Linked DNA regions of Marinobacterium aestuarii. The protein of the gene in region 1 interacts with the protein of each later gene in a pairwise test. Links are inferred from orthologs where the notes say so. Each region holds a gene or a part of one and is shown on either strand. Other genes may lie near its edges.

Evidence for each region.
Region 2: the proteins of mobA (region 1) and A8C75_RS21120 interact in binary tests that used the Escherichia coli proteins (3 or more experiments, as listed by UniProt). The link is inferred for Marinobacterium aestuarii from one-to-one orthologs.

What each region holds. Positions count from the first base shown.
Region 1 is NZ_CP015839.1:1,279,451-1,294,711, forward strand. Bases 6,309-9,252 are described here. They hold mobA (molybdenum cofactor guanylyltransferase), read left to right. Parts: upstream 6,309-7,457; coding sequence 7,458-8,048; downstream 8,049-9,252. Other genes in these bases: A8C75_RS05655 (TIGR04552 family protein), read left to right, coding at 6,309-7,342; dgoD (galactonate dehydratase), read right to left, coding at 8,079-9,227; A8C75_RS05670 (TRAP transporter large permease), read right to left, coding at 9,236-9,252. Outside these bases: IS21-like element helper ATPase IstB, read left to right, coding at 1-12; A8C75_RS05630 (XdhC family protein), read right to left, coding at 49-1,104; A8C75_RS05635 (xanthine dehydrogenase family protein molybdopterin-binding subunit), read right to left, coding at 1,190-3,376; A8C75_RS05640 ((2Fe-2S)-binding protein), read right to left, coding at 3,388-3,846; A8C75_RS05645 (AraC family transcriptional regulator), read left to right, coding at 4,023-4,904; A8C75_RS05650 (acyl-CoA dehydrogenase family protein), read right to left, coding at 4,934-6,094; more of A8C75_RS05655, read left to right, coding at 6,266-6,308; more of A8C75_RS05670, read right to left, coding at 9,253-10,540; A8C75_RS05675 (TRAP transporter small permease subunit), read right to left, coding at 10,540-11,124; A8C75_RS05680 (TRAP transporter substrate-binding protein), read right to left, coding at 11,364-12,404; A8C75_RS05685 (gluconokinase), read right to left, coding at 12,485-12,976; HTH-type transcriptional regulator GntR, read left to right, coding at 13,184-14,218; A8C75_RS05695 (PhnA domain-containing protein), read left to right, coding at 14,288-14,851; A8C75_RS05700 (DNA-deoxyinosine glycosylase), read right to left, coding at 14,976-15,261. UniProt on the Escherichia coli protein: Transfers a GMP moiety from GTP to Mo-molybdopterin (Mo-MPT) cofactor (Moco or molybdenum cofactor) to form Mo-molybdopterin guanine dinucleotide (Mo-MGD) cofactor.
Region 2 is NZ_CP015839.1:4,811,147-4,826,430, reverse strand. Bases 4,177-7,143 are described here. They hold A8C75_RS21120 (molybdopterin molybdotransferase MoeA), read left to right. Parts: upstream 4,177-5,031; coding sequence 5,032-6,255; downstream 6,256-7,143. Other genes in these bases: A8C75_RS21115 (1-acyl-sn-glycerol-3-phosphate acyltransferase), read left to right, coding at 6,330-7,143; moaB (molybdenum cofactor biosynthesis protein B), read left to right, coding at 4,492-5,028; A8C75_RS21130 (SirB2 family protein), read right to left, coding at 4,177-4,301. In the rest of the region: xdhB (xanthine dehydrogenase molybdopterin binding subunit), read right to left, coding at 1-1,187; xdhA (xanthine dehydrogenase small subunit), read right to left, coding at 1,180-2,619; rfbD (dTDP-4-dehydrorhamnose reductase), read left to right, coding at 2,982-3,893; more of A8C75_RS21130, read right to left, coding at 3,924-4,176; more of A8C75_RS21115, read left to right, coding at 7,144-7,454; cyclic pyranopterin monophosphate synthase MoaC, read left to right, coding at 7,451-7,930; moaD (molybdopterin converting factor subunit 1), read left to right, coding at 7,932-8,189; A8C75_RS21100 (lysophospholipid acyltransferase family protein), read left to right, coding at 8,192-8,923; fabB (beta-ketoacyl-ACP synthase I), read right to left, coding at 9,012-10,229; fabA (bifunctional 3-hydroxydecanoyl-ACP dehydratase/trans-2-decenoyl-ACP isomerase), read right to left, coding at 10,380-10,895; ispB (octaprenyl diphosphate synthase), read right to left, coding at 11,083-12,051; rplU (50S ribosomal protein L21), read left to right, coding at 12,342-12,653; rpmA (50S ribosomal protein L27), read left to right, coding at 12,679-12,936; Obg family GTPase CgtA, read left to right, coding at 13,165-14,361; proB (glutamate 5-kinase), read left to right, coding at 14,384-15,284. UniProt on the Escherichia coli protein: Catalyzes the insertion of molybdate into adenylated molybdopterin with the concomitant release of AMP.

The DNA.
Region 1 (15,261 bases):
CACCTGGGCTAAAAACACCAGGGCGTGATGCGTTGAGAAATCAGGTGTTCACGTTCGTCCGGAATCGGTGTTCATCTTCGCCGGAATACGCAATGCGGGGTTGCTGAGGGAGCGGGCGCTGCGCTGCTGTAGTTGGGCGTGGCATTCGGCGAGGATGGCCAGGGCGATGCTTTCGGGCAGTTCGGCGCCTATGTCGAGTCCAGCGGGGCCGGCGATGGGGGTGGTGAGCTGGGCTTCGCTCAGGTTCGCGGCCTGCAGTACCTGGGCGCGGCGGTGCTGTGGGCCCAGCAGGGCGCAGTAGCGCAGCGGGGTGCTGTTGAGTGCTTCCAGGGCGGCGGCATCGAGGCCTATGTTGTGGGTCATCAGTACGGTGGCATCGACCTTCTCGGTGCGGGCATAGTCGGCGAGACTATCGACAGGCGTCTGGATGATGCGATTGGCTGTGGGGAAGTGTTCGCGCCTGGCGTTGGCGGGGCGCGGGTCCCACAGGCTGGTGTGCCAGCCCAGTTGGTGCGCCATGGCGACGAGAGGCCGGGCATCGAGGCCGCCGCCTGCGATCAGCAGGTGGGGGGCGGGGCGGATCTGTGTCACCAGCCACTGCTGCCCGGCTTCCATGATCAGGCGGGATGCCGAGGTCATAGTTTCGCTGGGCGCGTCTGTGGCAATAAAGCGGTTTTCTACCTGGCCGGCGGCATCGGGAATGCGCTGGTACAGATAGCCGCCTGTGCGGTTGCCGAGCGCCTGGTGCAGGGCATCGAGCTGCAGGTACTGCTGTTGCGCCAGAATGGGTTGCAGCAAAATATGTACGGTGCCGCCGCAGCCAATGCCCAGCTGGTATGACAGGTCATCCTCGTCGCTGCCGTCGTAGCAGAGTGTCATGGCCTTGTGACTGTGCATGACCTGACGAGCATGGCGGTGAATGTCTGATTCCAGGCAGCCGCCGCTGAGCAGCCCAAACTGCTGCCCAAGGCTGTTGAACAGCATGGTGGCGCCGGGCTTGCGGTAGCAGGGGCCCTCGGTCTGGTAAACGGTACCCAGCACCCAGTTGGCACTGTCCCGCTGGGGGTACCATTGCTGCAGCAGGTGGGAGAGGTCATTTGCCATAAGCAGCGCTCATTCTTGATAAAACATTGTGCATCACATAGGAAAGGGTGACCGGGCACGCCCAGGGGCGCCCCGGTGGTGGCGCTTAGCTGTTGAGCTTCAGCGGCAGGCGCTGGAAGCGCTGGCCTGTGGCGGCACTAAGTGCGTTGGCAACGGCCGGTGCTATGGGTGGCGTACCGGGTTCGCCCACGCCCGTGGGAGCTTCTGCCGAGGGCATGATATGCACTTCGATGGCCGGCATCTGGTTAATGCGCAGTACCTGGAAGTCGTGGAAGTTGGATTGCGCTACCCGCCCGTCCTTTAGGGTAATTTCACTCAGTAATGCCGCAGACAGGCCAAAACCGATACCGCCTTCGATCTGGGTGCGGATGATATCCGGGTTGATGGCCAGGCCGCAGTCCACCGCGCAGACGACGCGTTCCACCTTGAAACTGCCGTTTTCCTGTACCGAAACCTCGGCCACCTGGGCGACGAAGCTGTTAAAGGATTCGTGTACGGCCACGCCACGCCCCCAGCCTGCGGGCAATGCTGCGCCCCAGTTGGCTTTTTCCGCGGCCATTTTCAGTACGGCATGGTGACGGGGGTGCTGGCTCAGCAGTTTGAGGCGAAAGTCCACCGGATCCTGCTTCGCGGCCCGAGCCAGTTCATCGACGATAATTTCGGTGGAAAAGGCGGTGTGAGTGTGACCCACCGAACGCCACCATTGCACCGGCACCGGATTATCCACGCTGTGCAGTTCCACCTGCAGGTTCGGGATCTGGTAGGGCAGGTTGGAGGCACCTTCAACCGAGGTGGAGTCGATACCATCCTTGACGATGAAGGCTTCGAAGGCGGTGCCCGTGCCGATGGACTGGCCGACGATGCGCTGTTCCCAGGCAACGGGGTTGCCGCTGGCGTCCAGGCCTGCGCGGACTTTATGTACGTACATCGGGCGGTAATAGCCGGCGCGGGTGTCATCTTCGCGGGTCCAGACGAGCTTGACCGGCGTGCCCTGCCTGGCGTTGGCGATCAGGACGGCCTCGATCACGTAGTCGGAATGGGGATTGGCCCGGCGACCGAAGCTGCCGCCGGCCAGCAGCATGTTGATCTTCACCTGTTCGGGCTTGAGCCCCAGCACGGTGGCTACGGCCGACTGGTCGACGGTCTGGAACTGCTCGCCGTTCCAGATTTCACAGCCGGCAGCGTTTACCAGCGCCACGGCATTCATGGGCTCCATGGCGGCGTGGGCCAGATAGGGCACTTCGAATACGGCTTCCACCACTGTGGTGGCGCTTGCAAGGGCTGTGACTGCATCACCATCGGCGCGGGCGACGGCGCCTGGCTGGTCGGCCAGGGTGCGGTATTTGTGCAGCATGTCTGCGCTGCTACCGGTAAAGGCGACACTTTCGTCCCAGTCAATGCTGAGCAGGTCTCGGCCTTTCTTGGCACTCCAGAAATCATGTCCCAGCACCGCGATGCCGCTGGGAATTTGCACCACGTCCACCACACCAGGCGATGCCAGTGCCTTGGCGGCGTCATAGTGTTTGACACTGGCGCCAAAGCGCGGCGGGTGGGCGACCAGGGCCGTCAGCATGCCCTCCAGTTGCACGTCCTGAGTGAACAGTGCACTGCCATCGGTCTTGCCCCGGTCCAGCCGTGGCAGCGACCGGCCTATATAGGCAAAGTCCGCCGGGTCCTTCAGGCGCAGCGACTGTACATCTGGAACGGGTTGCTGCGCGGCGAGTTCTGCCAGCTCGCCAAAGCCTGCGCTCTTGCCGGAGGCGCTATGGCTGAGGATGCCCTGGCTGACCTGAATCTCGCTGGCGGGGACTTTCCAGCGCTGTGCGGCGGCGGCGACCAGCATGGCTCGAGCGGTGGCGCCGGCGGTGCGCATCTGCATAAAGGAGTTGGCCATGGCGGTGCTGCCGCCGGTGCCCTGTACGGTGCCAAAGAGCAGATTGTTGTAACGCGAGGCATCGGCCGGCGCGCCTTCTGCTACGAGCGCAGACCAGTCGGCATCGAGCTCTTCGGCCACCAGGGTGGCCAGGCCGGTGAAGGTGCCCTGGCCCATTTCCAGGTGTTTCATCAGTACGGTGACGCGGCCATCGGTGCCGATACGAACAAAGGCATTGGGCTCAAAGTCGACGCCAGCGGCGGCAGTGGATTCGGCGGCCATCGCCAGGGGCAGGTTCATGGCCAGCGTCAGGCCTGCACCTGCCGTGGTGATGAGTTTCAGGAAGTCGCGGCGGCTGGAAACCAGGCCCTGATGTTTGTTGGAGCGGATTCTACGCATCTGGATTCCCCTTATGCCAGCTGTTCGGCGGCTTGCTTGATGGCACTGCGGATGCGGACATAGGTGGCGCAGCGGCAGATATTGCCCGCCATGGCTGCGTCTATGTCGGCATCGCTGGGCTGGCGGTTTTTTTCCAGCAGGGCGGTGGCGGACATGATCTGCCCCGACTGGCAGTAGCCGCACTGGGGGACTTCAAGCTCGGTCCAGGCCTGCTGAATCGCCTGTGCGACTGCCGATTCGATACCCTCTATGGTCGTGATTGCCTTGCCCTGCACCGCCGAGATAGGGGTGACGCAGGAGCGCGTTGGCTGACCATCGACATGTACGGTGCAGGCGCCACACATGGCCATGCCGCAGCCGAATTTGGTGCCGGTCAGGCGCACATGGTCGCGGATGGCCCAGAGCAGTGGGGTGTCGGGCGTGGCGTCCAGCGCATGGCTGACACCGTTTACCTGGATCGTAACGGGCATGGGATTCTCCTGAACTGGCTTAAGTGGATAATCTAGCCGCGATCACTGCGCAGCTGATAGCGTGATCATCCGAACTACTTGCCTAAAACTCCAAAACTGCTATTTAGTCATGGCACGCCTTTGCCGGCGCGGGGCATAATTATCGCCATTATGGAGCAGGTGCGCTGGAGGGGTCTATGGGGTTGGATTCAGAGTTGGTGCAGGCCATTGCGGCTCAGGGCAAGGCCGATGGTGCCTGTCCCACGGCGGTGAATGGCCTGATGCTGTACCGTAGCGGTAGCGTTTCGGCGCGCATGCCTGCGGTCTATGAACCATCGATTTGCGTGATTGCCCAGGGGCGCAAACGGATTTTTTACGGTGAGCATACCTGCAGTTATGATCAGCATAATTATCTGATCAGTTCCCTGACGCTGCCGGTGGATGTGCAGGTGGTCGATGCCACTGAAGACAGGCCCTATCTGGGCCTGAGCCTGGCGGTGGACCGGGACCTTGTGGGTCAGTTACTGCAGGAAATGGAAGCGCTGGGAAGCTTGCCATCGGGGGGCGCCGCAGCGCCGATTATCAGTGCCACTGTAGTGACCGAGCGGTTGCAGCAGAGCCTGGTGCAGCTGCTCGGCACGCTCGCTGACCCGGTGGACCGTCAGGTGCTGGGCCCTGTGCTGCAGCGGCAGATTTACTATGAGGTGCTCAAGGGCCCCTACGGTTATCTGCTGCGCAACTGTGTGACCAGTCACGCAGGCGCCAACCGCATTGCCCCGGTGGTGCATTTTATCGAGGCACATTTCCATGAGTCGCTGGATATCGACAGCATTTCGCGCTTTGCCGGCATGAGTGCCTCGTCACTGCACGAGCATTTCAAGCAGGTCACCTCGATGTCGCCGATGCAGTTCGTCAAGAATCTGCGCCTGCACCGCGCTCGCGCCATGCTGCTGGGCGGCAACCAGGCCAGTGATACCTCCTACCGGGTGGGCTATAGCAGCCCGTCCCAGTTCAGCCGCGAGTTCAAGCGCCTGTTCGGCGAGCTGCCCCGTGATGTTCAGGCCAGGCCGGCCCCCTGATTGCGGCAGGCGGCGTTTAGGCTCGGCGCTTATGTTACGTACTGGCGCAGTATGTCCCGGGCGATGACGATGCGCTGTACTTCGCTGGTGCCCTCGTAAATGCTGGTGATGCGCGCATCCCGTGTCATGCGCTCCAGCGGGTATTCGCACATGTAGCCGTAACCGCCGAGCAGCTGCAGCGCGCTGTAGCAGGCCTGGTTGGCTTTCTCGCTGGCGAACAGCTTGGCCATGGAGGCTTCCCTGGCGAAGCTTTGTCCCTTCTCCTTGCGATCGGCTGCGCTCATCAATAGCAGGCGCGCCGCTTCAAGCTCGGTGGCGCGATCGGCAATAATCCACTGCAACCCCTGAAAATCGGCGATAGCTTGGCCGAACTGCTTGCGCTCGGTAGCGTAGCGGGTGGCGTAGTCCATCGCCGCCAGGCCAATGCCCAGCGCCAGCGAGCCGACGCCGATACGGCCGCCTGCAAGTTCCGATACCGCAATGCGAAAGCCATCGTTGAGCTTGCCCAGAAGTGCGCCCTGGGGGATTTCTACGTTGTCAAAATGCACTTCGTTGGTAGCTGATCCGCACTGTCCCATCTTGTGTTCGGCCGGGCCTACGCTGATGCCGGGCCTGTTCGCTTCCACCAGAAAGCAGCTGATGCCCTTACCCTTGGCGGCGGCAGGGTCGGTGACGGCCCAGACCACAAAAACACCGGCAAATGCTGCGCTGGTAATCCACTGCTTGGTGCCACTGATGCGCCAGCCATCGGCGGTTGGCTCGGCGCGGGTTCGCATCGAGGCCGGGTCTGAGCCTGCGCCGGCTTCGGTCAGGCAGAAGCTGCCGCTGAGGTACTCGCCACTGCAGAGCCTGGGCAGATAGGCGGCTTTCTGTGCGTTGTTCCCCACCGCCTGGATGACTTCGGCCACCATGTTGGTCACCGACATGGTAACGGCCGTGGCAGCGCAGGCTCTGGCGATTTCGGTAATGGCCAGGCTAAAGGCCACCACGCCGGCCTCGGTGCCGCCGTACTGGCTGTCGATGTTCAGGCCCATGAAACCGAGTTCCGCGAGCTTGGCGCAGTGCTGTTTGAGCAGTGCATGATTGGCCGTGCGATCAAGCTCTGCGGCGACGGGTGCGAGCTCCGCCTCTGCAAAACGGCGCGCCGTGTCCTGGATCAGGCTTTGTTCTTCGGTCAGTGACAGGTCCATGGCGGGCTCCGCAGTTTTTTGGGGGATAAGGGTATGCAATAAGGGAATGTACCTATTTATACGTGAGCTTTACCTTAACGTAAAGTTTGCTATTGCAGGCGTTGCGCCACGCTTGACAGCATTGGTTATCAGCAGCATGGTGGGCTCTCTGGCTGTAAATGGACTGACTCGATGGCAAAACGCGAAGAGGGGGCTGCCCTGGCGCCCCGACTCAGCAGTGCGGCGGAGCTTGATATTCCCTGGTCTACGCTTGAAACCCTTATCGGCGGCCGTTCAGTGGTGGACCTGCAGCAACTACCGGTGACGGATGATCGCTCTGCCGCGCGTTTCCTGCAGGCCTATGGCTTTGATACCACGGACCCTGGTGACTGCCGCGCCATGGAGCAGATCCATGCGCGCGCCATTCGCTATCTGGATGAAGTGGTGTTGCCCTGGCAGTGGCTCGGGGCTGTGCCTGAGCCCTGGCGTAGCATGCCGATCGAGGATCTGCTGGTCGCCGCGGCTAAGCCACCGACGGGTGAATGGCCCAACTGGCCCTGTGTTCTGCTCAAGGTGCTGCACTGTGCCACCCATGCGCTCTTCAGTTCGGATCTCGAAGCGCACCAGGCGGCCCTGCAAAGTGTGCGGGCGCGTTTCCTGCCTTTTCTGTTCGAGCAGGCGGGGCAGCAGTGGATTGGCGATGAGAACTGCAAGATTCCGCTGGTGGATTTTCATATCAAGGAGGAAAAGCCCTTCGAGCGCTTTATGACCAAGCTGCTGCACAAACCCGGCAACCTGGCGCTGGAGGTGTTTGACCGCCTGGGTGTGCGGCTGGTGACGCACGATATCTTTTCGGCGGTGCTGCTGATCAAGTTTCTGCGCAGTCGCAATATCATCATGTTTGCCAATCAGCTGCCTGAGCGCAGCCGTAACTCCCTTGCCGAACTCGATGAAATACACCGGCTCTACGGCGTCAGTGCGCCGCCCTTTGTTCTTGAGCAGCCCGCGGGCGCCATGCTGCCACTGGCGGAGCTGTCCGGTGATAATCCCTTCAGTGACCGCGCCTTTCGCATGTTCAAGTTTGTCGAGCGGCTTATCGTGAAGTTGCCGGATGGCCGACGCAGCATCTATCCCTATGAAATCCAGCTGCTGGACTGCAATGCCTGGGAGTCGTCGTTCAGTGGCGATGCCACGCACTCCGCTTACGAAGCCCGTCAGCTAAAAAGGGTACGCCAGCGCCTGTTCGGTCATCCGGTGCAGGGTACCTAAATCAGCCGTTTGGACGCAGGAGTCATCAGCAGTGGCTTGAGTCATGTCGGCAGCTGGTATATGGTCGCGAATCTGCGCTGCTTGGCGTTTTCTTATCTGATGACAGGGGTTGGGCGTGAAGCTGGATGCGCTGATTCTGGCCGGTGGTGAAGGCCGGCGAATGGGGGGGAGTGACAAGGGGCTGCTCAGTCTGGCGGGACGGCCGATGATCGACCATCTTGGGACGCGGCTGCGAGACTGTACCGAGCATGTCTGGATCAGCTGTCGTGAGGATCAGGCGGCGGACTATACGGCTGTTGCCGATGGTCTGCTGCTGGACGAGGGCGATAGCCTTGGCCCCCTCAGCGGTATCAGTCGGGCGCTGCAGGAGCTGAGCTGCAGTCATCTGTTGATCACGCCCTGTGATACGCCGCTGGTGTCACTGGCAAGCTTCAGGCAGATGATCGCGCACAGTCAGGCGGCGCCCGATCAGATCGTAGTGGTGCACGATGGTGACTATTTGCAGACGCTGCATCTGATAGTGCCGGTGGCGAAGGCCGCATCGCTAAATTTGTTCCGGACCACAGGCCGGCGGGCGGTACGGGGCTGGCTGGAGCAGGAAGGCTACGTCGAGTGTCGCTGTGACGACCCGGTCGAGTTTATGAACATCAATACGCTGGACGCTCTGGCGGCAGCGCAGGCGTTGCTGGAGGGGGCTGATAGCTGAGGCTACGGGCGTAGCCTCAGCGGCGTCATGTTACCACTCGGCGATGCTGCCATCCTCGTGGGTCCAGACGGGGTTGCGCCAGCGATGACCCACCTTGGCGCGCTCCTCGACATAGGCTTCATCGATCTCTACACCCAGCCCGGGGCCATCCGGTATGGCAATGAAGCCGTTCTCTATTTTCAGGGCTGACTTGTCGACCAGATAGTCGAGCACATCGTTGCCCTTGTTGTAATGGATCCCCATGCTCTGTTCCTGAATGAAGGCATTGTGACAGACCGCATCCAGTTGCAGTGAGGCGGCCAGTGTCAGGGGGCCGAGGGGGCAGTGGGGTGCCAGGGCAACATCATGTGCGCTGGCAAGGGTCGCGATCTTCAGGCCTTCGCTGATGCCGCCGCAATGGCTCAGGTCCGGCTGGATGATGTCGATCATGCCCTCGGCCAGCAGGTCCCTGAACTGGTAGCGGGTATGCAGCCGTTCTCCTGTGGCCAGTGGATAGCCGAGATTACCGGCGATGTGCTTGAGCGCCGGCAAATGTTCCGGCAGTACCGGTTCCTCGACGAACATCGGATGGTACTGCTCCAGTTCGCGCAGCAGTGCCTTGGCCATGGGGCGGTGTACCCGGCCGTGAAAATCGATGGCGATTCCCACATCCGGGCCCACTTCGGCGCGTGCCTCGGCCACTCGGGCCACGGCCTGGTCAATTTTGCTGTGGCTGTCGACGATAGCCATTTCGGCGCTACCATTCATTTTGAATGCCGTGAAGCCCTGATCCACCAGGGCTCGGGCGCCGGCGGCGACATCCTGAGGGCGGTCGCCTCCGGTCCAGGCGTAGACGCGCATCTTGTCACGGCAGGCGCCTCCGAGCAGCTGGTGCACAGGCACCCCCAAATCCCGCCCCTTTAAGTCCCACAGGGCCTGATCGATGCCGGCGATAGCGCTCATCAGTACCGGGCCACCGCGATAGAAACCACCACGGTAGAGCATGTTCCACAGGTGTTCGATGCGGTGCGGATCCTGGCCGATGAGGTAGTCGGACAGTTCATGCACGGCGGCTTCTACAGTAGTCGCCCGGCCTTCAACCACTGGTTCGCCCCAGCCATAGACGCCGGCATCGGTTTCAATTTTCAGGAAGAGCCAGCGCGGTGGCACCTGCCAGGTTTTAAGCGCAGTTATTTTCATCGCAGGCCTCAGTTAAGCATCCAGAGCGCGGTTTGTGGCCAGGCCAGCAATAGCGCAAGTACACAGAGTTGCAGCGCGATAAAGGGCAGTACGGCGATAAAGATATCCTTGAGGCTGACCTCCGGCGGGGCTACGCCCTTGAGGTAAAACGCGGCCGGCCCGAACGGCGGTGACAGGAAGGAAACCTGCATGTTCACGGCGAACAGGATGCCGAACCACACCGGGTCAAAGCCCAGCTGCACCACGATGGGTACGAAGATCGGCAGGGCCAGCATGGCGATGCCGATCCAGTCGAGGAAGAGCCCCAGCACCAGCAGTATGGCCATCATCACCAGAATGATGACGATCGGTGCCACATCCAGTCCGTTAATCATGCCGGACACGAAGCGATTACCCCCCATCAGGTTGTAGACCCCCACCAGGGCTGCGGCACCTATGCCGATCCAGATAATCATGCCGCAGGTGATCATCGTTTGCCCCAGGCTGATGTGCATCACCTTGAGGGAAAATTCGCCGCGCAGCACTATGGCCAGCAGCACGCCGAATACACCCATGGCGGCGGCTTCAGTCACCGAGGCGATACCGCCGTAAATGGTGCCCAGCACCATGCCTGCAATCATCCCCGGTACAATAATCGCCTTTAACGCCTGACGCTTGCTGTCAAAGCCGGTGTTGTGGTCTTCCGGGCGCAGCGGCGGCCCCATGGCGGGATTGCGGATACAGCGCACCAGCACATAGGCGATATAGGAGGCCATCAGGATAACCGCCGGTGTAATGGCGGCGGTGAAGAGGTCGGCAATCGATACGCTGGCGATCATGCCGTAGATGATCAGTACGATGGAGGGCGGCATCATGGTGCCGAGCGCGCCGCCGGCGCAGACCACACCGATGGACAGATGCTTGTCATAGCCCAGGCGCAGCATCTGCGGCAGGGCAAGAATGCCGAGAAGTACAATTTCACCGCCGATAATGCCGGACAGTGCCGCCAGAAAAAAGGCTACAACAATGGTCTGTACCGCCACGCCACCGGGCAGACGACCGGCAAACATGCGCATGGCATTGAACAGGTCCTTGGCGATGCCGGAGCGATCCAGCAGGGATGCCATCAGTACAAACATGGGTACCGCCACTAGGGAATACTCGGTAACGAAACCGTACACCCGGCTGGTGACCAGCGGCAGGGCGTTGCTGCCGAACCAGCCAAAGGTAAAGGCCATGGCAATCAGGCCGGTAATAAAGGCCAGCGGCAGGCCGGTGACCAGCAGGGCGAAAATCAGCCCGACCATCAAAAAGGTAGCGTTGGCGATATCCATTAACGGGACTCCTCGGTGCCTTGTGCACGCTGGCACGACTGGATCAGGTGCAACAGCGCCTGCAGCATCATCAGGCCTAAGGCAAACAGGATGATGCCCTTGGTGAGGGCGGGCATGGGTGGATTCCAGGATGTGCCTGAACGTTCGAGCTGCCACTCACCCAGCGGGTTGTGAGAGGCGCGCCAGAACATGTTGAAGGCCGCATAGGACATGGCGACGCAGAAGCCCAGGGTCACCAGATCATTGAAACGGTCGAACCAGATACGAAACTCCGGCTTGACGCTGTCGTACAGCACGCGCACGCGAATATGCCTGTTCTTGGCCAGGGTTGCAGGGCCCCCCAGGGCAAAGCTCACGGCGACCAGAAAGACCACGCTTTCGTGTACCCAGGATGTGGGCGAATCGAAGACATAGCGCATGATGACTTCAAACACGCTGATGCCCATGGCCAGAAAAACCAGCCAGGCGGCGGCGGCGCCAAAGCGGGAAATGATCCGGTCCAGGCCATTGCGCTCGCCACCGACCATGGAGTCGTGGATCGGGCTGTCTTCGGCGGGTGTTGGGGTGTTGGAAAGGGTAGACATGAAGCCTCCGCACGGGCTGCAGGGCAGCCCGTCATTCGGATTGAAAACGAAGCGGGTCAAGGAGGTTGTCCGACAATACCCACCGACAGCGAGCCACCTGACTCTTTAATAAAGAGAGGGGCTGTTTTCTGCGCTGTTTCGCGTTGAATAGAACCACTATTCACTTTAAAACAGCGCAAAAAATCGAGCCGTCTCGCTACGGCAAGCAGTATCGGGCAGCCTCCTTGTAGCCCGCCGGATTACATCAGGTTGCGGTCAGACAGAAAGCCGACCACGGAGTCGTAGATCTTCTGGTTAAGCTCGCTTTTTGTCGCCCAGACTTTCCACTCTTCCTTGGCGATGTTGCGAAACTTCGCGCGTTCTTCCGGCGCCATGTCGATCACGGTGATGGAGGCGTCTTCACGGGCCTGCTTCACGGCAACAAGATCACGGGCTTTCAGGGTGGCGACCATTTCGTAGGCCATGGAATCAACCGAGGTTTCCAGAATGGCTTTCAGGTCCGCCGGCAGACCGTCCCAGATATCCTTGTTCAGCGATACCGACACCATGGGCAGGGAATGGAAGCCCGGGTAGTTGGGGTACTTGGCGAAGCTGTGCAGGCCCTGGTCGTGGTTGGTGGAGAAGACGGTGTAGTCAGCCGCATCGATAACGCCTTTCTCCAGCGCGGTATAGACCTCGGAGCCCGGCAGGTTCACCGGTGTAGCGCCGGCTTTCTCGAAGATGTTGTAGACCATGCCCTCAGGTGCGCGCAGTTTCAGGCCCTTCATGTCGGCCACGGTACGGATGGGCTTCTTGGAGACGAAGGCTTCAAGCCCGGTGGCGGCCGCACCGATCAGGTGCACGCCGTAGGGCTCAACCAGCTCGTTGTAGATCTCTTCGCCGCCGTTGTATTTCATGTATTCGAGGAATTCCAGCGGATCACCCCAGGCGCCCACCAGGTTGCCGAGCATGCCAAAGGCGGGGTCACGGCCCGAGAAGTAGCTCGGGTCTGTCAGGTGGCCCTGCAGAATGCCGGAGCTTACGGCATCCAGTGTCTGGTTGGCCTGGACCACGGCATTGACCGGCAGGATTTCGATCTCGATACGCCCACTGGACATGGTCTTGACGTTATCGGCCCACTTTTTCTTGATTTCAAACTGCGGCTCACCGGTGTTTTCCGAGGTCTGGAAGGTCCAGTTGAACTCAGCCGCCTGGGCGCTGCCCAGCAGCAGGCCGGCGCTGATAATGGCGCCGGTCAGCAGGCGCTTGGAAGACGTTAGCAGGGGTGTTGTTATTTTCATGCTTCACCTATCAGTGGTTTTTAGATTACAAGTCCGTCCATCGACCCTGAGAAGGTTAGTCGATGGCGGGCTCGGGGGTGTTATCGGGGTAATTTTGCGAGAATTTCCTGCACGATTTGAGGCACGCTCTGCAGCACGGAGACGCGAACACAGGCTTCGTCGGTGCCGGGCTCCTGCAGCGTTTCGAACTGGCTGGTCACCAGGGTGGCCACCATAAAATGATTCTGGCGCAGTGACATGCGCCGCTCGATCTCAGCGCGCTCAGCCTGCAGGTAGACAAAGGTCAGCGGGCCGCTGCTGGCCAGGGTCTGGCGGTAGTCTTTCTTCAGTGCCGAGCACGACAGCACGGCCTGGCTGCCCTGAGCATGGGCGGCGCTGAGCTCATCGCGCAGGCGCTCGAGCCAGGGCTGGCGGTCGGCGTCGGTCAGCGGGATGCCGGCGGACATGCGCTGCACGTTTTCCACCGGGTGAAAGCTGTCGCCTTCGATAAAACGCGCACCCAGTTCATCCGCTAATAGTTTGCCGATGGTACTTTTGCCGCAGCCGCACACGCCCATAATGACTAGATTCATATTCTTGTTTTCATAGTGTAAAAATGAGTTTAGCGCTAACACTGGTGGGTCTAAAAAAACCGCACCAATGCGGAACCTAGCGAGTTGTATAAGACTATACCAGCGGCTAAAGTGCGTCAAATAATATTTTAGCGCTAACATAGGCCCGTATTAGCGCTGCATAAATACTGCTAGAATGGCGCCTTCTAGGGTGCTGGAGCGGTAACAATGACGACCAGGCAAAGTCAGCCGGGCAGTCGCAGCAAGGGGCGGGTAACCCTGAGCGATGTGGCGCGCATGTCGGGCGTCAGCGCAATGACGGTCTCGCGGGCGCTGAACGAGCCGCAGCGTGTGTCGGAACAGGTGCGTGAGCGGGTAGAGCAGGCCATTGATGCACTGGGCTACATCCCCAACCGTGCGGCACGATCCCTGGCGGGCAGTCGCAGCCACACCATCGCCGTGGTGATTCCATCGGTGTCTAACGCCGTGTTCAACAATGTCATCCGCGGCATCTACGATGTCTGTGCACCGGCGGGCTACGAGATGCTGATGGGTAATACCTATTACTCGGTGCAGCAGGAATCCAGCCTGATTTCCAAGTTTCTGACCCATCACCCCGATGGCATGATAGTCACCGGGCTGGACATGGCCGATAGCACGCGACGCCAGCTGGAGGCCGCCGCCATTCCGCTGGTGCAGATCATGGAAGTCGGCACCTCGGCGCCGCTGGACATGAGTGTGGGTATCTCCCACAGCGAGGCTGGTGGTGCCATGGCGCGCTACATGCTGGAGCGCGGTTACAGGCGCATCGGCGTGCTCGGCGCCCAGATGGATTATCGCTCCCAGCGGCGCATCCAGGGTTTTATCGATGTGCTGGCCGAGGCGGGATTGGCTGACGTCAAGCGTGTCCTGACCACCGCAGAGCCTTCTACGGTGCGCCTTGGTGGCCAGTTGCTGGCGGACCTGTTGCTGGCGAACCCCGATCTGGATGCGGTTTTCTGCTGCAACGATGACCTGGCCTACGGTGCCATTTACGAGTGTCAGCGCCGGCAGATTCGCGTGCCGCAGCAACTGGCGATCGCAGGCTTCAATGATCTTGAAGGCTCGGCTTGCATCAACCCCTCTCTTACCTCAATTCAGACGCCGCTGTACGATATCGGTAAAACCGCCGCCCAGATGCTGATGCGTCGTCTCGCCGGCGAGGTGCTGCAGCAGACGGTGGTGGATCTGGGCTTTCGGCTGCAGGCGCGTGACAGCGCCTGAGTCCGGTATGCCGCGCTCCGTTTTCCCGTGTTATAGTGCGCCGCAAATTTATATACCCGGACAAAATACATGACTATTGAGCGGCAACTTTTGGAGCGCAGTGGCGCTAAATGCGAGCTGTGCGGCAGTGCGCAGAACCTGGCGGCCTGTGACGTTTCCCTGGCCCCGGCCGGTGTGGATAACCAGGCGCTGCTCTGCGCCACCTGCAGCGAGCAGGTCGATAATCCGCAGGACCTGCATCATTGGCGCTGCCTGGGCGATAGCATGTGGAGCCAGGTGCCGGCTGTCCAGGTGCTGGTCTGGCGTCAGCTCAAGCGCCTGTCTGTTGAACCCTGGGCGCAGGACCTGCTGGACATGCTCTATCTGGACCCCGAGCTCGAGGGCTGGGCCCAGGCGGCCATCGTTGAAGAAGATGACGACAGCGAGCCGACCCTGGACAGTAACGGCAGCCGTTTGCAGGAAGGTGACTCTGTCACCCTGATCAAGGATCTGGACGTGAAGGGCGCGGGCTTTACCGCCAAGCGCGGCACGGCGGTGCGTGATATCCGCCTGACCTCGAACCCCAAGCATATCGAGGGCAAGGTCAATGGTGTGCAGATCGTGCTGGTGGCGGCCTACCTGAAAAAGGCCTGATTTTTCCGGCGTCTCTATGTGATGGGGTGCACTCTGCCCCTATCTTGTGGCAATCGACAGGCATCATAAGGCGGCATGGCTTCACCCACCCTGCGGGTCTGATGCGTTACCGCGTGCCTGGTGTTTATCGAGCGTCGCTCGTTGCGCGCAGATCGTTGATCACCCGGCGCCACTGCTCGAGTTTTTGTGCAGGTCTAAGTCCGGCATTGGCCGGGCTTGTCGAGGGTAGCCGAGCCAGCTTAATTCCGCTGGGCATTGAAATGCCGCCCCGAATAACATGGCGCTTGAACAGTGTTTCGGCGGCCTCGCCATTGAAACAGATGCCCCTGAGCTGCGAGTGCTGCCCGAAGAAGGTCGCAAAGTCGTTCGCCTCAACGGAATCCTTCGCAATATTCTGATCCAGACTCCCT
Region 2 (15,284 bases), 3.5 Mb from region 1 along the record:
TTGCGCACCTCCAGCGGATCCTTGCCCAGGGTGCGGGCGATGTCATCCATGATGTATTCGATGGCGACCATGCCCTGGGGGCCGCCGAAACCGCGATAGGCGGTATTGGAGGCGGTGTTGGTCTTGCAGCGGTGCCCGGTGACCGTGGCATCGCCCAGGTAATAGGCGTTGTCGGAATGGAACATGGCGCGGTCGACGATGGAGCCCGACAGGTCCGGTGAATAACCGCAGTTACCCGCCAGTACCAGGTCGATGCCGTGCAGTCGCCCCTTGTCGTCATAACCGACATCGTACTCGACATAGAATGGATGGCGCTTGCCGGTCATCAGCATGTCGTCGACCCGGGGCAGACGCATTTTGGTGGGCTGGCCGGTGAGGCGAGCGACCACGGCGCAGAGGCAGGCAGGGCCTGCGGCCTGGGTTTCCTTGCCGCCAAAACCACCGCCCATGCGTCGCATGTCGATGACGATTTTGTGCATGGGTACGTCAAGCACCTCGGCCACCAGTTTCTGCACTTCGGTGGGGTTCTGGCTGGAGGTGTAGACGATCATGCCGTCGTCTTCGGTGGGAATGACCGACGAGATCTGGGTTTCGAGGTAGAAATGTTCCTGACCACCGATATGCAGCTTGCCCTGCAGACGGTGGGGTGCCGCAGCCAGGGCACGGGCGGAGTCGCCGCGCTTGTGCTGGTGGCTGTCGAGCACAAAGTGTTTCTTCTTCAGCGCATCTTCCACGCAGAGCACGGCTTCAAGGTCTTCGTATTCGATGACTGCGGCCATGGCGGCGCGACGGGCATTCTCCAGGCTGTCGGCGGCAACGGCGATCACCGGTTGGCCGACATATTCCACCTTGCCATCGGCCAGCAGCGGATCACCCGGCGCCACGGCACCTATGTCGAGCTGACCCGGTACGTCCTTGCTGGTAATGGCGATGCGTACGCCCGGCATCTGGTAGCAGGGGCTGGTATCGATGCTGAGGATGCGCGCATGGGGCCTGTCACTGAGGCGGGCGTAGATGTGCAGCTGGTTGGGGAACTCCAGCCGGTCATCGATATAGACCGCTTCGCCGCTGACATGCTTGGCTGCGCTTTCATGGGGGATCTTGCGGCCGACGCCGGTGTGCAGGTCCTGGCGCACCAGCGCCATCATTTCGTCCTGAGTTCTGCTGATCTTGTTGTGGTTAGACATAATCGGTCACCCGTGTAGCCAGTTCCGGTGTGCTGAGTTCCAGAAAGTATTTACGCAGCAGGTTGGCGGCCGTGAGCGCGCGGTATTCCTTGCTGGCGCGAAAATCGCTGAGGGGGGTGAAATCTTCACCCAGGGCCTTGGCGGCCGCTTCAATGGTGGCCTGATTCCAGGGCTTGCCGATCAGCGCCTGTTCGCAGCGGCTGGCACGTTTTGGGATGGCGGCCATGCCGCCGAAGGCGATGCGGGCGTCACTGATCTGACCGTCCTTTATGCGCAGGTCGAAGGCGCCGCATACGGCGGAGATATCGTCATCCAGGCGCTTGGAAATCTTGTAGACCCTGAAGCTGTCACGGCCCTGCGCCCGCGGCACAATGATTTTCTCGATGAATTCCGCTTCCTGGCGCACGGTGACGCGGTAGTCCACGAAGTAGTCGGCCAGCGCAATGGTGCGGGTGCTGCTGCCCTGACGCAGAACGATCTGCGCGTCTAGTGTAAGAAGGGCGGGTGGCGAATCGCCGATCGGTGAGGCATTACCGATATTCCCGCCAAGGGTACCCTGGTTACGGATTTGCAGTGATGCGAAACGATGCAGCATGGCACCGAAATCCGGATATTCGTGGGTCAGAACGTCGTAGCAATCGGTCAGTGGCACGGCGGCGCCGATCTCGATGCGATCATCAAACGTCTCGACCTGTTTCAGTTCGGCCACATTGCCGACATAAATCATGACCGGCAAGGTGCGGTGCATCTGGGTGACTTCCAGTGCCAGGTCGGTGCCGCCGGCCAGCAGGCGGGCCTGCGGGTTGTCCTGGTACAGCTGGGCCAGATCCGCCACGGTAAGCGGCGAAAAGCTCTGCCGACCGGCACTGTTCAGCGTGCTGGTGGTATCTGGCTGAATGGCGCGCAGCCGGGATAGCGTCTGCTCGTGTTGCTGATCAAACTGATCCTGGGGTGCGGCGGTGCAGCTGCTGGCGGCGGCGTCCAGAATCGGGCGGTAGCCGGTGCAGCGACAGAGGTTGCCGGCCAGGGCTTCTTCGGCGGCGCTCTTGTCGGCCTGCGGGCTGTTTTTTTGCAGCGCAAACAAGGACATGACAAAGCCTGGGGTGCAGAAGCCGCACTGTGAGCCGTGGCAGTCGACCATGGCCTGCTGCACGCTGTGCATCTGTCCCTGGTGCTTGAGGCCTTCCACGGTGATGAGCTGTTTGCCATCCAGTGCAGACACGAAGGTCAGGCAGGAATTGAGGGTGCGGTAGCGAATACGGTCGTTCACCAGCTCGCCGACGACGACGGTGCAGGCGCCGCAGTCACCCGAAGCGCAGCCTTCCTTGGTGCCGGTCTTGCCGAGATTTTCCCGCAGATAATTGAGGACCGTGACGTTCGGGTCGAGATCGTTCTCTGTCCGCAGTTCCTGATTGAGTAAGAACCTGATCAAGGAAAACCTCCTGCTGTGTGTTTAATTATTAGCCTATGGACCGACTTTAGATTAAATCTGACTTTGAAGTCAACAAAAACTGACTCAGAAGTCAGAAAATAATATAAGGCATTCAGCCTTTAAATGCAGCTTAGCTGCATGGCTGCAACTGTGGGGGACGGAAGGGGTATTAGTCGCCGCGGGGCCTTCTGTTACCCGGGTTGCGGCCGCTGGCGCGGCGCCTGATCGGGGCAGGACAGGGGCTTAAAGTACAGCGCTGCGGCTGTATTGTCGGACAGGGTTCTGTGGTAAGGTGAAATTCTTTCATCGCATTCGCGTATTTCTGAATTTGCTGCTCCCAGTGGAGGTTTGTACATCGCATTATGGCCAGTGATTACTTCAGTCGGCCGGCACGTATTCTGATAACGGGAGCTAATGGTCAGGTCGGGCGTGAGCTGGTTGGCCAGGCGGGCGCGGATGTCTTTTTTGATGTGATCGGCCTGGCACGCAGGCAGCTGGATATCACGGACACGGCGAAGGTCCGTCAGCAGCTCGAACAGCATCAGCCTGACTATGTTATCAATTGTGCCGCCTTTAACCGGGCCGACGCTGCGCAAAAGCAGCGCGAGCACTGCATGCGTCTCAATGCCGAGGCGGTGCAGCAGCTGGCAATCGCCTGCGCCGAGCTGGATATTCCCCTCATCCACCTTTCCACGGATTATGTTTTCGATGGCCACTACGCCAGCGGATACCGTGAAAACGATGCCGTGCGCCCGCTGGGCGTCTACGGCGAAAGCAAGTGGCAGGGTGAGGAATTACTGCGTCGCGCCCATGCGAGGCACATCATTCTGCGGGTGAGCTGGGTCTTCAGTGGCAGTGGACACAACTTCCTGATTCGCACGCTGGAACAGGCGCGCACCGAGGCGGAACTGGTCTCGGTGGATGATCGCCGTGGCTGCCCGACGGCGGCGGCCGATGTTGCCCGCGTGGTGCTGGCGATCGTCAAACAGCTCAAGTGCGGTGCCGACGCCTGGGGCACTTACCATTACTGTGGCGCCGAGATCACCACCCGCTACGCCTTCAGTGAAGCCATCATCGCCACGGCGAGCCAGTACGAGGCGCTCAAGGTGGAGCGGCTGATGCCGGTTGCCAGTATAAATTTCCCCACCGAGGCTGAGCGTCCCGCCAGCTCGGTGCTCAAATGCACCAAGCTTCTCAGTACCTTCGGCATTCGTCAGCGTCCCTGGCGTGGCGAACTGGTTGCCCTGGTGCGCCAGCTGTACGAGCGTTTCTGATTCTGCTCCAGAACCCTGCCTGCCCTGGTATTAATGCCAGGGCGTCGGATCTCGCGTGACCGCAACCCAGGCGATATAGCCAAAGGTGACCAGTGCGGCACCAAAGGCCAGGGTGCGGCTGGTCTTGCTCCGGCCGCGCTTAAGGGCGATGATGCCGAGCACTATGTAGGCCACCAGGGCGAGCAGCTTGGCGCTGAGCCAGTCATTCACAAATGGATATTGCTGCAGCGTCAGGGCCAGGCCCGTGGCGCTGAGCAGCAGGACGGTATCCACCAGGTGCGGTATAACGCGCATCAGGCGCCTGTTCTGCCAGCCTGAACCGATCAGCATCCAGTAGCCGCGCAGCAGAAACAGTGAAATGCTCAGGGTGACTGCAGCCAGGTGCAGGTGTTTCAGGATCATGTACATGGCAGTGAGGCTCTTTCCTTATGGGTGGCTCTGGGTTGATACAGGAATAATTTTTTGTGTATCAAAGTGTTGGGCGCGCAGCGTCGGGCTTTATGTAGCACGGGCGCCATTGTTGCGCACAAGGGCGCGCCTGGCCAGCCCGGGCGCCTGCTGACAGAGATTCAGTTTCAACAATTTTCAGGAGATTTTTATGGGACGTTGCAGCGACGACGCAGATTTTGTTGCACTTAACATTGCTGTGCTGACCGTATCCGATACCCGCACGCTGGAGACGGATACCTCGGGACAGACGCTGGTGGATCGGCTGGAGGCGGTCGGGCATAAGCTGCAGGCGCGGACCATCGTCAAGGATGATGTCTATCAGCTGCGGGCCCAGGTGTCCGCCTGGATTGCAGACCCCAGCATCCATGTGGTGCTGAGCACCGGCGGTACCGGTTTTTCACACCGCGACTCGACGCCTGAAGCGCTGCAGCCGCTGTTTGACAAGCAGATCGAGGGTTTTGGCGAGCTGTTTCGCAGCCTGTCATTTGAGGAAATCGGCACCTCGACCATCCAGTCCCGCGCAGTAGCGGGTCTGGCCAATGGTACGCTGATTTTCTGCCTGCCGGGGTCGACCGGCGCCTGTCGTACCGGCTGGGATCGCATTATTGTCGAGCAGCTCGACAAGCGGCATCGTCCGTGCAATTTCGTCGACATGCTGATGCGTCACGCACAGGAACAGGTATAAGGCATGCAGGGCTCTGATGCTACGCCTGACGCAAAGCCTGGGCTGATACCGGTAGAGGAGGCCATTGAGGCGCTGCTGGCAGATGTTCAACCCATTACAGGCGTCGAACGGCTGTCATTGATGGATGCGGTGGGGCGGGTGCTGGCCGAGGACGTTATTGCGGCTGTGGATGTACCGCCGGCGGCCAACAGCGCCATGGATGGTTATGCCTGCTTTCATGGCGATGCGGCGAAGGCGGGGCTGCGTATCAGTCAGCGCATTCCGGCAGGTTCCGCGCCTGCACCGCTGGAGCCTGGCACGGTAGTGCGTATCTTCACCGGTGCTGAAATTCCGCCAGGCGCCGACACTGTGGTGATGCAGGAGCAGGCCGAGCTTGTGGATGGCCTGGTGCATTTTAGCGTGCAGCCAGAGGCTGGCGACAATGTACGCCCGCGCGGCCAGGATATAGCCGCAGGTGCCGTGGTGGTCGCGGCGGGAACGCGGCTGCAGCCAGCGGATCTGGGGGTGCTGGCATCTACCGGTGTTGCCACAGTGTTGGTCACGCGGCCCTTGCGGGTGGCGTTGCTGTGTACCGGCGACGAACTGGTAGAACCTGGTACTGCACTCAAGCCTGGGCAGATTTACAACTCCAATCGCTATCTGCTGACGGGCCTGCTGCGGCAGCTCGGCATTCAGGTGCTGGATCTGGGTCTGGTGGCCGATAGTGCTGCAGCGACCCGGGCGGCACTGACAAAGGCTGCGAGCCAGGCGGATTGCGTTATCAGCACCGGCGGGGTTTCGGTCGGTGATGAAGATCATGTCAAGGCGGCGGTGGAGTCCCTCGGTGAGCTGCGTCTGTGGCGCCTGCAGATTAAGCCTGGCAAACCACTGGCGTATGGCCGGGTGGGGCAGGTGCCCTTTTTCGGCTTGCCGGGAAATCCTGCGTCAGCGCTGGTGACGTTTTGTCTGCTGGCCAGGCCCTATCTGCTGCGCCTGCAGGGGGCACTTGTCGAGCCGCCGCTGATGCTGCAGGTGCCGGCGGGCTTTGCGCGGCCTCGCCCGGGTGGTCGTCAGGAGTATCTGCGTTCGCGGCTGGAGGGCGGGCGCGCCTGCCCATTTTCGAACCAGAGCTCCGGTGTGCTGTCTTCTGCCAGCTGGGCACAGGGGCTGGTGGTTGTGTCACCGAATACCCGGGTTGCCGAAGGTGATCTGGTGGGCTTTATTCCGTTCTCGGAACTGCTGGGTTGAGGGCGCTGCAAAAGCCCCTCTCAGCGGGTAAAATAGCGCCCAGCTGAACCCAATCACGATAATTAGAGAGCACCATGAGCGACGACAATACCGCGCTGCAGGATCCGTTTAAAGAGATCCGTCCGTACCGCGACACCGAAGTGGCAGAGGTGCTCAACCGGTTGTTGTATAACGAAGAATTTATTCGGGTTGTGACCCGTTATCAGTTTCCGCGCATGGCCGGAGCCTTTGGCTGGCTGTTGCGCCCGCTGGTGCGCATGGCGCTGGCGCGTGAAATAGGCGATGTGGAAACGATTCGTGATTTTCAGGCCCGCGTGGCGAAATATATGGAAAAGATGATCGTCCGCAGTACGACGCGCATGACCTGTTCAGGCATGGAGCGGCTCGATCCGGACGAGGCTTACCTGTTTATCTCCAATCACCGCGATATAGCGCTGGATCCTGCGTTCGTTAACTGGGTGCTGTACAAGGCGGGCATGAATACGGCGCGCATCGCCATTGGCGACAACCTGCTGCGCAAGGGCTACGTATCGGATCTGATGCGGCTCAACAAGAGCTTTATCGTCAACCGCTCGGCCCGTGGCCGCGAGATGATGACGGCACTGAACCAGCTATCCGCCTATATCGATCACAGCATTAGTGAAGGCGCCTCCATCTGGATTGCGCAGCGGGAAGGGCGTGCCAAGGACGGTAATGATCGCACCGATCCTGCCATTCTGAAGATGTTCTACATGTCCCAGCGCAAGCAGCGCTCTTTTGGTGAGGCCATTACCCGGCTGAATCTGGTGCCGGTGTCCATTTCCTACGAATACGATCCCTGCGATGCCGCCAAGGCGCGGGAACTGCACGCCAGAGCCAGCGATGGCTGCTATGCCAAGGGGCAGTACGAAGATCTGGACAGTATCGTCAAGGGCATCACGGGTCTCAAGGGGGATGTGCATGTCGCCTTTGGTGAGCCCATCAAGGGGGAGTTCGAGTCCCCCGAGGCGCTGGCAGCCCTGATTGACCGTGAAATCATTGCCAACTATCAGCTGCATTCCTCCAACCTGATTGCGGCGGATGCTGCCAGTGAGGTCACGGACGAACAGCGCGCGGCTTTCCAGCAGCGGCTGGATGAGCTGGAGCCCGGTGCTCAGGACATCATGCGACAGATGTATGCCAACCCTCTGATCAACAAGCGCAACCTGGAGGCGCCATGAGCAAACTTACGCACCTGGATGACCAGGGGCACGCCCATATGGTGGATGTATCCGACAAGGATGTAACCTACCGCGAAGCTGTGGCGCAGGCCTATATAGAAATGCTGCCGCAAACACTGCAGCTGATTATGGGTGGCGGTCATAAAAAGGGCGATGTACTGGCGGTGGCACGTATTGCGGGCATTCAGGCCGCCAAGCGGACCTGGGAGCTGATACCCCTGTGTCACCCGCTGATGCTGAGCAAGGTGGCGGTGGATCTGGTGCCGGTGCCGGAACATAACCGTATCGAAATTACCGCTACCTGCAAGCTGTCCGGGCAGACAGGGGTGGAGATGGAGGCGCTCACGGCCGCCAGTGTCGCGGCGCTTACGCTCTATGACATGTGCAAGGCGGTCGATCGCGGCATGATCATCTCGGGCCTGCGGGTGATGGAAAAGAAAGGTGGCAAGAGCGGGCACTGGAAGGTAGAGGAATAAGATGAAATTGCAGTTGGTTTATTTTGCCCGCGTACGGGAACAGCTTGGTTTGGATGCCGAGGAGCTGCAGTGTCCTGCGACGCTCGGTCGCGTCGATCAGCTGATCGATTATCTGGTGGCCGAGCGTGGCGAGCGCTGGCAGGCAGTGCTCAAGGCGCCGAACCTGCTGGTTGCAGTTAATCAGGAAATGGTCAGCGTATCGACCTCCCTGGCGGATGGCGATGAAGTCGCCTTTTTCCCGCCGGTTACAGGAGGCTGAAAATGCCTAAAGCGACACCGCTGCATTACCTGCGTGCGACCCTGTTCTATGCCGGCTTTTATCCGGTCACCATTTTGTATTCGGCGTTTTGCCTGCTGGTGGGTTGGGCATTGCCGTTCCGCCCCCGCTTCAAGCTGTTTACGGTGCTGAATTACTTTTACATGATCTGGCTGCGCATTTGCTGCGGCGTGCGTTTTGAAGTGTCGGGGCTGGAAAATCTGCCCCGCAGCGGCGCCTATGTGGTGGTGGCCAATCACCAAAGCGAATGGGAAACCCTGTATTTTCAGACGCTGGTGCGCCCCCAGTCGGTGGTATTGAAGCAGGAACTGCTCAAGCTGCCCTTTTTCGGCTGGGCGCTCGCCATGCTGCAACCCATTGCGCTGGATCGCAGTCAGCGCCGTGGTGCCTTGAAGCAGCTGCTGAGTCAGGGGCGTGATCGTCTGTCGCAGCAGGTGCCGGTGCTGATATTTCCCCAGGGAACCCGGGTCAAGGTGGGTGAGATGGGGCGATTCAACAAGGGTGGCGCCATGCTCGCGGTCGACAGCCAGGTGCCGGTTGTGCCCATAGTGCACAATGCGGGGCTCTACTGGCCGGGCAAGAGCTTTGTGAAGTTTCCAGGGGTAGTGCAGGTGCGTATCGGTGCGCCCCTGGCGACGGTGGAGCGCAGCGTCGATGACGTGCACCGCGAATCGGTGGCCTGGATTGAGCAGGAAATGCGCGAGATCGGTGCCTGAGTTGCTGTATCTATAGTGAAAGCACAAAAAAGCCGCTAAAAAGCGGCTTTTTCGTGGCTGGCAATTCAGGCAGTGCGCAGGCTTAAGCTCAGCCCTTGTACTTTTCGAACACCAGGGTGGAGTTGGTGCCGCCAAAGCCGAAGCTGTTGGACATCACGCGTTCCAGGTTGGCATTGTCGATGCGCGTGGTGGCGATCGGCAGGCCTTCGGCTTCCGGGTCGAGCTGGTCGATATTGGCAGAGGCGCAGATGAAGTTGTTTTCCTGCATCAGCAGGCAGTAGATCGCCTCCTGTGCGCCTGTAGCACCCAGGGAGTGACCAGTCAGCGACTTGGTGGAGCTGACTGTCGGCATTTTGTCGCCGAAAGCCATCTTCATTGCCTTCAGTTCCTGGATGTCACCGGCCGGTGTAGAGGTGCCGTGGGAATTGATGTAGTCAATTGGACCCTCAACCGTAGCCATCGCCTGCTGCATGCAGCGCAGGGCGCCTTCGCCGGACGGTGCAACCATGTCGTAGCCGTCGGAGGTTGCGCCATAGCCTACCAGTTCGGCGTAGATCTTGGCGCCGCGCGCCTTGGCGTGCTCGAGGTCTTCGAGTACCAGCATGCCGGCGCCGCCTGAGATGACGAAGCCGTCACGGTTGGCGTCGTAGGCACGGGAGGCTTTCTCCGGCGTGTCGTTGTATTTGCTGGACAGTGCGCCCATGGCATCAAACATCACGCTCAGGGACCAGTGCAGCTCTTCACCGCCACCGGCAAAGACCACGTCCTGTTTGCCCAGCTGGATCTGCTCCATGGCGTTACCGATGCAGTGTGCGCTGGTGGCGCAGGCAGAGGTAATGGAGTAGTTCACGCCCTTGATCTTGAAGGGCGTGGCCAGACAGGCGGATACAGTGCTGCCCATGGTGCGGGTGACACGGTAAGGACCAACGCGACGGACGCCCTTGGTGCGCAGAATGTCCGCGGTTTCAACGATATCGGCGGATGAAGCGCCACCGGAGCCGGCGATAAGGCCGGTACGTACGTTGGAGACCTGATCTTCGCTCAGGCCGGAATCCTTCACGGCCTGGTCCATGGCCAGGTACGCGTAGGCGGCGGCATTGCCCATGAATCGGAGCAGTTTGCGGTCGATCAGGGATTCAAGGTCAAGGTCGATACTGCCGGCAACCTGGCTGCGAAAGCCGAGTTCCTTGTATTCTTCCTGGAATTTGATACCGGAACGTCCTTCTTGAAGGGCGCTGAGGACGGAATCCTTGTCGGTGCCCAGACAGGACACAATCCCCATACCTGTAACAACGACACGACGCATGTGAGGCCTCTTGTGTTTCACTAAGGTAATGTTCTTTGCGGATATACAGACCGCCTATTCTCCGATAAAGCGCCTCTGAAGGCTACCTGAATTAGGTTTTATCGGGATTGGGCGGGGCTCAGGCCTGTGGCCTGTAGCCCCGGGCGCCTGCTAGAAGTTGTCGGTGGTGGTGAACAGGCCTACGCGCAGGTCCTTGGCGGTGTAGATTTCACGGCCATCAACAAACACGGAGCCGTCAGCGATACCCATGACCAGTTTGCGCTCGATCACGCGCTTGAGGTGAATGTGGTAGGTCACCTTTTTGGCGCTCGGCAGGATCTGACCGGTGAATTTTACTTCACCTGAGCCCAGCGCGCGGCCGCGGCCCTGGTTGCCACGCCAGCCGAGGAAGAATCCAACCAGCTGCCACATGGCATCCAGGCCCAGGCAGCCCGGCATGACAGGGTCGCCCGGGAAGTGGCACTGGAAGAACCAGAGGTCCGGATTGATGTCGAGCTCGGCAATGATTTCGCCTTTGCCATAGAGGCCGCCTTCCGAGGAAATGTTAACGACTCGGTCCATCATCAGCATGTTGTCGATCGGCAGCTGGGCATTGCCCGGGCCGAACATTTCGCCGTGGCCGCAGCTCAGCAGGTCTTTGCGATCGAAAGAAGAAGCTTTTGTCATATGGGAAAGTCTTATAGGTTTCAGCTAAAAATATCCGCCGATTATAGCGGGTCGGACGCCCTGAAGCACTGTTTGGGGCTTGTTTCTGCCTGGGTGGCGCTGTGGTGGGCGCGATCAGACCCGGCAGTGGCGCTGTCAGGACGCCCGATACCCCTGCGATTCAGGCGCTCGGGTCCTGCCTTGGGTGTCAGTGAGTGCGGTTGACCGCGATCTCGGCCAGCTGTGTCAAGGTATCCTTGAAAGAGCTGGCGGGCAGTGCTGCAAGCGCTTCGCAGGCGTTTGCGGCGGCACGCTGTGCGGCGGCACGGGTGTAGTCGATGGCGCCGGTGCGCTGCACTATATCCAGAATCGGCTGCAGGTCGTCCAGGCCGCCCTTGCGAATGCACTGGCGAATCAGCTGGCGCTCTTCGTCGGTGCCGGCTTTCATGGCCTGGATCAGCGGCAGGGTGGGTTTGCCTTCGGCCAGATCGTCGCCGACATTCTTGCCCATTTCCTCGGCGCTGGAGAGGTAATCCATCAGATCATCGACCAGCTGAAAGGCGATTCCCAGGTGGCGGCCGTAAAGCCGCAGCGCATCGCGTTCGGCGGTCGAAGCCTGGGCGAGAATGGCGCCGGTTTCGGTCGCGGCCTCAAACAGGGTGGCGGTCTTGCCGATAATAACCTGCATGTAGGCGTCTTCGGTGGTATCCGGATTCTTGCAGTTCAGCAGCTGCAGCACTTCGCCTTCGGCAATCACATTGGTGGCATTGGAAATGACGTGCATGATGTCCATATTGCCGATTTCGACCATAACCTGAAATGCGCGGCTGTAAAGAAAGTCGCCGACCAGCACGCTCGGTGCATTGCCCCAGCGGGCGTTGGCGGTATCCTTGCCGCGGCGCAGATCCGAATTGTCGACCACATCATCGTGCAGCAGGGTTGCCGTATGAATGAACTCGACAATGGCCGCCAGGGGAATATGCTGCCGCCCCTGGTAACCACAGGCGTTGGCGCTCAGTAATACGAGCAGCGGACGCAGGCGCTTGCCACCACTCTCAACTATATAGTGGCCAATCTTCTCGACCAGCGGGACCGTGGAGCCCAGATGGTTGAGAATGTAGTCATTAACGGCTTCGAACTGCGGCTCGATCGCCGGATTTAGCTGATGTGGCTGCATGTGGGGAGGGTCGTCGGCTGTACGAATGATAAGCGCGCATGCTAGGGGGTGCCTGCAAGGGTGTCAAGAAAGTGCCAGTCTAATGGCCTCGGACGCCGGCCTTGGGGCCCCAGGTTACGCTTTGCTGGCGGGCGCTATAATTCGCGGCCGTCGGGCTTGAGTTTGAGGTGTCTTTACTATAGAATCCCCCGCCCTGAGCTCATCCAAATTTGCTCCCTATCATAGGGTTCCGCCCTTAGAAGTAGGTTGTTATTCAACAGTAGCCGGATGGGCATGACCTGGAGAGAGAAATGTACGCAGTAATCGTTAGCGGTGGTAAGCAGTACCGCGTTCAGGAAGGACAGACTGTACGGCTCGAGAAGCTGCCTGCAGAACTGGGTTCCAATGTAGAATTTGACCGTGTGCTGCTGGTTGGCGCCGGTGATGACATCAAAATAGGTGCGCCGGTTGTTGATGGTGCCAAGGTAACTGCTGAAGTTGTTGAGCACGGCCGTGGCAAGAAAGTGACCATCCTGAAGTTCAAGCGTCGTAAGCACCACATGAAGCGTCAGGGTCACCGTCAGTCGTTCACTGAAGTGAAGATCACTGGCATCAGTGCTTAACGCAACCCAGATCAGGAGATAGAAAATGGCTCATAAGAAAGCTGGTGGCTCGACTCGTAACGGTCGCGACTCAGAATCGAAACGCCTTGGTGTGAAGCGCTACGGTGGTCAGGTTGTTGCTGCAGGTAACATCCTGGTTCGTCAGCGTGGCACCAAGTTCCATGCCGGCACCAATGTTGGTCTGGGCAAGGACCACACTCTGTTCGCGAAAGCGGATGGCGTAGTAAAATTTGAAATCAAAGGCGAAAAGAAGCGTAAGTACATCAGTATCGTACCTGCCTGAAGCGCACTTTGATGTTCGAAAAAGCTCCGCCTGTGCGGGGCTTTTTTCGTATAGGGCTGTGATTTACTGTATTTGCATGTGCAAAGCGGCGGTTGCGTCATTCATGACGGCGCCGGGTCTCGGGCCTGTTGAGGCTCGCGGTTGTGCGTGGTGTCGTGTGTGTGAGGCTATTCGGGCAGTGTTCGCGCTATATTCAGTGCAGGATCCTGACCCGTCGGGGAGGTTTTAATGAAGTTTGTCGATGAAGCGTTGATCTCGGTGGAAGCCGGTAAAGGTGGTAACGGCTGCATGAGTTTCCGGCGCGAGAAGTACGTTGCCAGAGGCGGCCCCGACGGTGGTGACGGTGGTGATGGCGGTTCGGTATTTGTTGAGGCGGATAGCAGCCTGAATACGCTGATCGACTTTCGTTTTACGCGTCACTACAAGGCGCAGAACGGTCAGAATGGCATGACGCGTCAGTGTACCGGCTCCAAGGGTGAAGACCTTGTGCTGAAGCTGCCGGTAGGTACCACGGTTGTCGATCAGGATACCGGTGAAGTGCTGGCGGATCTGACGGTTGAAGGGCAAATTGAAAAAGTGGCCCAGGCGGGCTTTCATGGCCTTGGCAACATTCGCTACAAGAGTTCAGTTAACCGTGCGCCGCGTCAGACCAGTAATGGATCTCCGGGCGAGGCGCGTAACCTGAAGCTGGAGCTCAAGGTGTTGGCGGACGTGGGTCTGCTGGGCTTGCCGAATGCGGGCAAATCGACCTTTATTCGCTCGGTGTCTTCCGCCAAGCCGAAAGTGGCCAACTATCCCTTCACGACTCTGGTGCCGAACCTGGGTGTGGTGCGTACCGAAAGTCATCGCAGCTTCGTGATTGCCGATATTCCGGGCATTATCGAAGGAGCAGCAGAAGGCACGGGTCTGGGTATTCGATTCCTGCGTCACCTGGCGCGCAACCGCTTGTTGCTGCATCTGGTCGATATGGCGCCCTGGGATGAGCAGGGCTCTGCGCAGTCGGCTTGTGTGGCGGTGGCTGAGCTGAAAAAATTCAGCGCGACGCTGGAAGCTCAGCCGCGCTGGCTGGTGCTGAACAAGCTGGATCTGGTGCCTGAAGAAGAGCAGGAAGAGCGCTGTCAGGCGGTGGTTGATGCGCTGGGCTGGGAAGGGCCTGTGTATCGCATCTCGGCGCTGAACAAGGAGGGCGTGCAGGTTCTGGTTCAGGATATTCAGGGCTTCCTTGATAGGCGTGCGCTGGAAATTCAGCAGGACCCGGACTTGCTCGATGTTGAGCGTGATACCCGTCTGCAGATCGATGCCGAGGCGCGTGAGTGTGTCGAAGCGATGCGTATGGCTATTCGGGCGCGGCGCTCGGGTGAAGATGATGACTGGGATGATTTCGACGATGACGAGTTCGACGTTGATGTCGAATGGGCTCGCTAGTAACTAGTTAGAGGATTCACGGGTGTCCACGGGTAGGAACAGGCTGAAAACGGGCGGGCGCTGGGTCGTAAAGATCGGTAGCGCGCTGCTGACCAATGACGGTCGCGGGCTTGATCAGGAGGCGATTTCTCGCTGGGTTGATCAGCTGGCCGCTCTGCGTGCTGCAGGCATGGAAGTATTGCTGGTGTCCTCGGGCGCGGTTGCTGAGGGTATGTCGCGTCTGGGGTGGGCTAACCGCCCGCACGAAATGTACCGTTTGCAGGCCGCGGCGGCCATTGGTCAGATGGGGCTGGTGCAGGCCTATGAGGCTAATTTCCAGCGCCACGGCACTCACACGGCGCAAATTTTGCTGACGCATGAAGATCTGTCCAATCGGCGGCGTTATCTCAATGCCCGCGCGGCCCTGGGTGAGCTGATTCGCCTGGGTGTGGTGCCGGTGGTGAACGAGAATGACACTGTCGTTACCGATGAGATCCGCTTTGGGGATAACGATACGCTCGGTGCTCTGGTGGTCAACCTGATTGAGGCGGATGGGCTGATTCTGCTGACGGATCAGCTGGGGCTGTTTGAGGCTGATCCGCGCTCCAATCCCGGTGCGGCCTTTGTATCCGAAGCGCGGGCAGAGGATGATGCGCTGATCGCCATGGCTGGTGGTGGTGGCAAGCTGGGTCGCGGTGGTATGGCGACCAAGGTGCGCGCTGCGCGCCTGGCGGCGCGCAGTGGTGCCGTGACAGTCATTGCCAGTGGGCGTGAGCCGGATGTGCTGCTGCGGCTCAAGGCGGGTGATGCTGTGGGCACGCTGCTGGTGCCTGAGCGCAGTCCTGAGGCTGCGCGCAAGCAGTGGATTGCGGGGCATTTGCAGGCGCGTGGCACTCTGGTGCTGGATGCGGGTGCTGTGGCGGCGTTGCGTGAGCGCGGTAAAA